Linked DNA regions of Azoarcus sp. CIB. The protein of the gene in region 2 interacts with the protein of the main gene of each other region in a pairwise test. Links are inferred from orthologs where the notes say so. Each region holds a gene or a part of one and is shown on either strand. Other genes may lie near its edges.

The links.
Region 1: the proteins of moeA (region 2) and mobA interact in binary tests that used the Escherichia coli proteins (3 or more experiments, as listed by UniProt). The link is inferred for Azoarcus sp. CIB from one-to-one orthologs.

What each region holds. Positions count from the first base shown.
Region 1 is NZ_CP011072.1:64,007-67,205, forward strand. The notes cover bases 97-3,058. They hold mobA (molybdenum cofactor guanylyltransferase MobA), read right to left. Parts: upstream 1,889-3,058; coding sequence 1,304-1,888; downstream 97-1,303. Other genes in these bases: AzCIB_RS24000 (hypothetical protein), read right to left, coding at 97-215; AzCIB_RS00245 (substrate-binding domain-containing protein), read right to left, coding at 384-1,307; AzCIB_RS00255 (formate dehydrogenase accessory sulfurtransferase FdhD), read right to left, coding at 1,885-2,721; AzCIB_RS00260 (DUF3305 domain-containing protein), read left to right, coding at 2,839-3,058. Also shown: more of AzCIB_RS24000, read right to left, coding at 1-96; more of AzCIB_RS00260, read left to right, coding at 3,059-3,199. UniProt on the Escherichia coli protein: Transfers a GMP moiety from GTP to Mo-molybdopterin (Mo-MPT) cofactor (Moco or molybdenum cofactor) to form Mo-molybdopterin guanine dinucleotide (Mo-MGD) cofactor.
Region 2 is NZ_CP011072.1:974,436-977,566, forward strand. What follows is about bases 13-2,906. They hold moeA (molybdopterin molybdotransferase MoeA), read right to left. Parts: upstream 2,140-2,906; coding sequence 886-2,139; downstream 13-885. Other genes in these bases: phoU (phosphate signaling complex protein PhoU), read right to left, coding at 13-119; rpiA (ribose-5-phosphate isomerase RpiA), read right to left, coding at 195-863; AzCIB_RS04295 (c-type cytochrome), read right to left, coding at 2,318-2,906. Also shown: more of phoU, read right to left, coding at 1-12; more of AzCIB_RS04295, read right to left, coding at 2,907-2,944; yihA (ribosome biogenesis GTP-binding protein YihA/YsxC), read left to right, coding at 3,066-3,131. UniProt on the Escherichia coli protein: Catalyzes the insertion of molybdate into adenylated molybdopterin with the concomitant release of AMP.

The DNA.
Region 1 (3,199 bases), 910 kb from region 2 along the record:
GGCGCGACGATCAGAGCGCGCCCCTGCAACTGCGCTTTCGTGCTCACCTCCTGAAGCGTTTGCGAAACAACGTCATCGGCAACTACATCCCAATGATGTGCCGTACGTGCAACCTTTTGATATGAAATAGGGAAATTTTGTGCAACCGGCGCAGGGCTCGCACATCCGACAAGCGCAGCGATAGTTGGGATGATTACTGCGTAACTGGATTTCATGATTACTCCATGCGGACGTGATCGGTTCTCATACCCTAGTATGTACGCCTCATGATCCACCATGGCTAGATTTGCCCAATGACCCGTGACAAGTGTCATAGGACGTGGTGTGCTCGATCTGTCGCCCTGATGGAATCGGGGCTGAGTTCGCGGGGAGACCGTAGTCCTTCAGCCTGCAGCCAGCACCCGTCCCAGTGCCGTAAGCTCGTAGCCGCCCAGCTGGGCCGCGAGGTCGCGTATCGCGGCGCTGCCGAGGCGCGCGAGCAGGCGCTGGAAGAGGTGGCGGAAGTAGATTTCCTTCGGCAGCGCAAGGTCCAGCGCTTCCCAGCCCAGCGGCAGGAAGTCGAGGCCGAATTCGCTCGCGGTCGCGCGCGTGCCGGGGGTGCAGTCGGCGGCGTTACGCACGAGGAGTGCCGCGGCTTCGCGTTCGCCGGCGATCGTCGCGACGGCGCTGCAGTCTTCCGGGCGCAGGCCGCGCGCCTTGAGCGCCGAGGCGAGGAAGTGCGCGGCGCCGGAACCGGCTTCGCGCATGGCCCAGCGCACGTCGAAGGCGGCGAGCGTTTCGAGCTGGTCGATGCCCAGGCCGGGACGCAGCAGCACCCCCTGTTCGCGCTGGCCGATGCGTACCAGCGTCCAGCGCGCATGGCCGGGATGGGCGCGCAGCAGCGTTGCGTGCTGGGTCGCGCTGTGCTCGACGTCGCCCCAATGCACGACGGAGATGTCGGCGCGGCGGCGGGCGAGCTGTTCGAGGCCGGGCAGGGTTGCGGTCGGGCTGTAGGCGACGAAGGCTTCGGCGCCGAGTTCGGCGGCCAGTGCGCGCACCGCGGCGGCGAGCAGGGCGTCGTCGCCGCCAGCGATCAGCAGGCGGTCGGTGAGCACGCCGCCGTGCGCCTGTTCGAGCAGCCAGTCGTCGAGCAGGCGGCGTGGAAACAGCCACTTGCCGCCGACGCGCGCGGCCGGGACTTCGCCGCTGTTGGCGAGCTCGTACAGCTTCTTCTCGTTGAGGTGCAGGTAGGCCGCCGCCTGCCTCGCTGTGAGGCAGGGGCTTTCCGGCGCAAGGTGTTCGACGACTGGCGGCTCGGGCGCGCTCATCGTCCGACGTCGTCGAGCTCGTCGCGGGTGTTGATGTTGCGGAACGCGGCTTCCTCGTCGTCGAACTGCACTTCGACGACCTTCAGTGTGGCGTACCAGAAGTCGATCTTGCGGCCGCCGCCGGCGAGGAACGCGTCGAGGTGCGGCAGCACGTCGCGCCGGCACAGGCAGAACACCGGGTGGGGCTGGTCGAAGGTGCGCGCGACGGCGAGCTCGGCGCCGGCTTCCGCGAGGCCGCGATACAGGCGTTCGACGAGATCCGCCGGAAGGAAGGGCGAGTCGCAGGGGGCGGTCGCGACGAGCGGATGCTGCGCCCGCGACAAGGCTGCATGCAATCCGGCGAGCGGGCCGGCGAAGCCGCCGATGTCGTCGGGGAACACGGGATGGCCGAAGGCGGCATAGCGTTCGGCGTTCTGGTTGGCGTTGATGATCAGTTCGTCGACCTGCGGGCCGAAGCGCTCGATCACCCATTCGGCCATCGGCCGCCCGCGCAGCTCGACCAGACCCTTGTCGACGCCGCCCATGCGCCGTCCCTGCCCGCCGGCGAGGATGACGCCGGTGATTTTTTCGCACGCGCTCATCGGGTGAATCGCTCCTCGCCGGTGAATAGAAGGTAGTGCTTGCCCTGCGCGCGGCCGATCATCGTGAGGCCGATCTTGCGCGCGATCTCCCAGCCCATCTGCGTGAGGCCGGAGCGCGAGACGAGGAAGGGGATGCCCATCTGCGCGGTCTTGATGACCATCTCGGAGGTGAGCCGGCCCGTCGTGTAGAAGATCTTGTCGCCGCCGTCGAGGCCGTCCAGCCACATCTGCCCGGCGATCGCGTCGACGGCGTTGTGGCGGCCGACGTCCTCGACGAACATGAGGATGTCGCAGCCGTCCGCGGTGGCTTGGGCGAGCGCGCAGCCGTGCACGGCGCCGGCCTGCTTGTAGATCGATTCGTGGTGGCGCACCGCGTCCATCAGCGCGTACAGCGTCGCCTGCGTGAGTGTGCGGTCTTCCGGCAGGCGGATCGCGTCGATCTCGTCCATCAGCCCGCCGAACACCGTGCCCTGGCCGCAGCCGGTGGTGACGGTGCGGCTGCCGAGGCGTTCGTCGGCGTCCACGAGGCCGTTGCGCGTCTTCACCGCGACGGCATTGACCTCCCAGTCAACCTGCACCGCCTCGATGTCGTCGAGGCTCGCGACCAGGCGCTGGTTGCGCAGCCAGCCTATCGTCAGCGCCTCGGGCGCGGCGCCCAGCGTCATCAGCGTGACGATCTCGCGGCGGTCGACGTAGATCGTCAGCGGGAACTCGCCGGCGATCTGCGTCGGCACGTTCTCGCCGTTCTCGTCGACGGCCGGGATCGTCACCGTCAGCGGGTGGCTCGCGTGGCTCAGCAGCGGACGGCGCGGCGTGTCGGGGGCTGGGGGCATGGAGATGGACGGGTAGGTTCGAGGGGGTATTCTAGCCGCAGGCGCCGCTCGCGAGGTTCGCCGGCCGCGGCCGCTTCGCCTATCCTATGAGGGATCGAGTCACCCGGAGTTCGCCGCATGGACCGCTTTCCCGTCGCCGTCATCATGGACCGCCGCCGCCTGCAGAGCCGCTGGGCGGACGAGGCCTGGGAGGCCGTCGGCGTCGTGCCGGCCTTCGGCGACAACCCGGCGGCGACGCGCCAGCTGGTCGCCGAGACCGACCGCGACCAGTACCTCGTCGGCGGTTTTGCGCTGGAGCTGTTCCGCGACGAGGCGGACAACTACTTCCTCAACCTGAGTTCGCCGGTGCCCAAGGTGTTCGTGATGTGGCGCAAGGAGGACGGCGTCGCCAAGCCGCTCGTCGTCACTGTGAGCTACGGCGAGGCGGCGCGCCTGCTCGACTCGGGCGAACAGGTCGATGGCGTCGCGATGTCGCGCG
Region 2 (3,131 bases):
GTCCCGAGCCCTTCGATCGCACGCGTCAGCTGCTGGGCCACGAGGCCGCCCATTTCCAGCAGGCGCTTGCGGATGGCTTCCAGCTCCTTGTCGAACTGGGTGTAGGTGTGCTTGCTCATTGTCATGTTCCGGTCCCGAGAGTCCGCGAGGGTAGCAGTCGAATGTGACGAATATATTGCACGGATGCTTGCGATTCAGGAAGTCGCTGCGACGCGCCGCTCGACGCCCGTCGACGTGGCCATCAGCAGCAGGTCGGCGCCGCGCAGCGCAAACAGCCCGTTGGTCACGACGCCGGTGATCTGGTTGATCTCCGTTTCCAGGGCTTGCGGCTCCGGAATGCGCAGCCCGTGCACGTCCAGGATCAGGTTGCCGTTGTCGGTCACGAAACCCTCGCGCAGTACCGGACGTCCGCCGATCCGGGCGAGGCGGCGCTCGACGTAGGCGCGCGCCATCGGGATCACCTCCACGGGCAGCGGGAAGGCCCCCAGGCAGCTTACGAGCTTCGACTGGTCGCAGATGCACACGAAACGCTCGGCAACCGCGGCGACGATCTTCTCGCGCGTCAGCGCGCCGCCGCCGCCCTTGATCATCGCGAAGCCGCCGTCGATCTCGTCCGCCCCGTCCACATAGAGCTGCAGTTTGGTCACGTCGTTGAGGCCGATCAGCGGAATGCCGTAGCCCTCGAGCCGGCGTGCGCTGGCTTCCGAACTCGATACGGCACCGGCGATGCGGCCGCGCATCTCGGCCAGGCCGTCGATGAAATGGTTGACCGTCGAGCCCGTGCCGACGCCGACGATCATGCCGTCCTCGACGTAGTCCAGCGCCGCGCGCGCCGCGGCCTTCTTCAGTTCGTCCTGATTCATTAGGTATTCCTGTGGGTGGGTCTTACACGAGGCCGTCGAAGATCTGCACCTGCACCGTCTCGCCGGCGAGGACGTCGCCGCGCTCTTCCGGCAGCACGATGAAGCAGTTGGCTTCCGACATCGAACGCAGCACGCCCGAACCTTGGGCGCCGGCAAGCCGTACCGTCTGGCGGCCGTCGACGAGGGCCAGGCGGCCGCGCATGAATTCGCGTCGTCCGGGCTGCTTGCGAATGGTTTCTGCGCACACCACGTCGAACAACGCCGGCTCAGGCAGCGGCGAGACCCCGGACAGGGCTTGCAGGGCGTCCTGGACGAACTGGTAGAAGGTCACCAGTACCGCGACCGGATTGCCGGGCAGGCCAAACAGCCACGCATCACCGACGCGTCCGAAGGCCATCGGCCGTCCGGGCTTGATGTCGATCTTCCAGAACGCGACCTCGCCGAGGCGATTCACGAGCTCGCGGATGAAGTCCGCTTCCCCCACCGACACGCCGCCGCTGGTCAGGATCACGTCGGCGTTGGCTGAAGCGTCGCGGAAGGCCGTTTCCAGCGCCTGCGGGTCGTCGCGCACGACGCCCATGTCGATGAGATCGCAGCCCAGGCGCGAGAGCGCACCGAAGAGGGTGTAGCGGTTGCTGTCGTAGACCTCGCCGGGCGCGAGCGGCTTGCCGATCGACGCGAGCTCGTCGCCGGTGGAGAAGAAAGCCACGCGCAGCCGGCGGCGCACGACGACCTCGGCGATGCCGAGCGAGGCGACGAGGCCCAGCTCGGCCGGTCCGCAGCGCTTGCCCGCGGGGAGGGCGATGCCGCCCAATGCCAGGTCCTCGCCGGCGCGGCGCAGGTTGTGTCCGGCGCGCTGTCCCGCCGGCACATGCACCTTGCCGTCGGCGGCGCGCGCCACCTCCTGCACGACGATCGTGTCGGCACCCTCCGGAATCGGCGCCCCGGTCATGATCCGGACGGCCTGCCCGGCGCCGACGATGCCGGAGAAGGGCTTGCCGGCGAACGCCGTGCCGACGACCGTCAGGGCGCTCTCGCCCTGCGGCGCGAGGTCGGCGTGGCGCACCGCGTAGCCGTCCATCGCCGAGTTGTCGTGGGCCGGCACGTTACACGGCGCGATGACGTCCTCGGCGAGCACGCGCCCTAGGGCGCTGCGGACATTGACGCGTTCCCATCCGCCGACCGGCGTCAGCCGGTCGAGAATGGCCCGCCTCGCCTCGGTGGCGGAGTAATTGGGCGAGCGGGCGGAGGTCGGGCTCCCGGGGTTCTGTGCCATGGCTTTAGTTCCTGGATGCGGCGTTCGCTCGGTCTTGCGGAAGACGCATTATCGTCCGATCTTGCGCGCCGTGGGACCGGCGGTCGCAAGGGCGCACATGCTGCCGGTGCCGGAAAAAGAAAAGGGGTGGCCATGCCACCCCTTTCACCCCTTTCGAGATTGCTGCGGCGCCGGACGGTCAGCGCAGGCCGGCGGCGTAGTCGGCGACCGCCTTCATTTCCGGATCGGTCATCTTCAATGCGATGGTCTGCATCATCAGTGCCGGGTCGTTCTTGCGCACGCCATCGCGGAAGGCCTTCAGCTGCGCTTCGGTGTAGTCGGCATACTGGCCCGCGATGCGCGGGAACTGGGCCGGCAGGCCGGCGCCGGCCGGGCCGTGGCAGCCAGCACAGGCGGGAACGCCCTTGGTCGGGAGGCCCGCACGCCAGATGTTCTGACCGAGCTTCGCGAGGTCGGGATTCTTGGCCGAGTCAGGCTGCAGCGTCTGCGACGAGAAGTGGATCGCGAGCGCCTTCATGTCCGCTTCCTCGAGTGCCGCCACCATGCCGCCCATGATCGGGTTTTCGCGCTCGGCGGGCTTTCCGTTCCAGCCCTTGAAGTTCTTCAGTTGCTTGAAGAGGTAGTCGGAATGCTGGCCGGCCAGTTTCGGGTTGACCGGAATCGGGCTGTTGCCGTCGGCGCCGTGGCACCCGACGCAGAGGGTTTCTGCAGTCTGTTTCGCCTTGGCGAGATCGGGTGCCTGGTCCTGGGCGTGAAGGCCGCCCGTAACCAGCAGCAGCGAGAGCAGCAGGGAACGCTTGATCATGGTGTCCTCAGAAAGCCGTGAGTGGATATCGCAAACGCGGTATTCTATAACAGCTGGCCGGATTTGCGCGATGCAATGTGGGCTGTCCGGCATAACCATCTGCGTTTTCCCCTCCCTCCCGATGTCCCTCTTCCGCAACGCAAAATTCGAGATTTCCATTGCAAAATCGGGCGATCTGCCGGTTCCG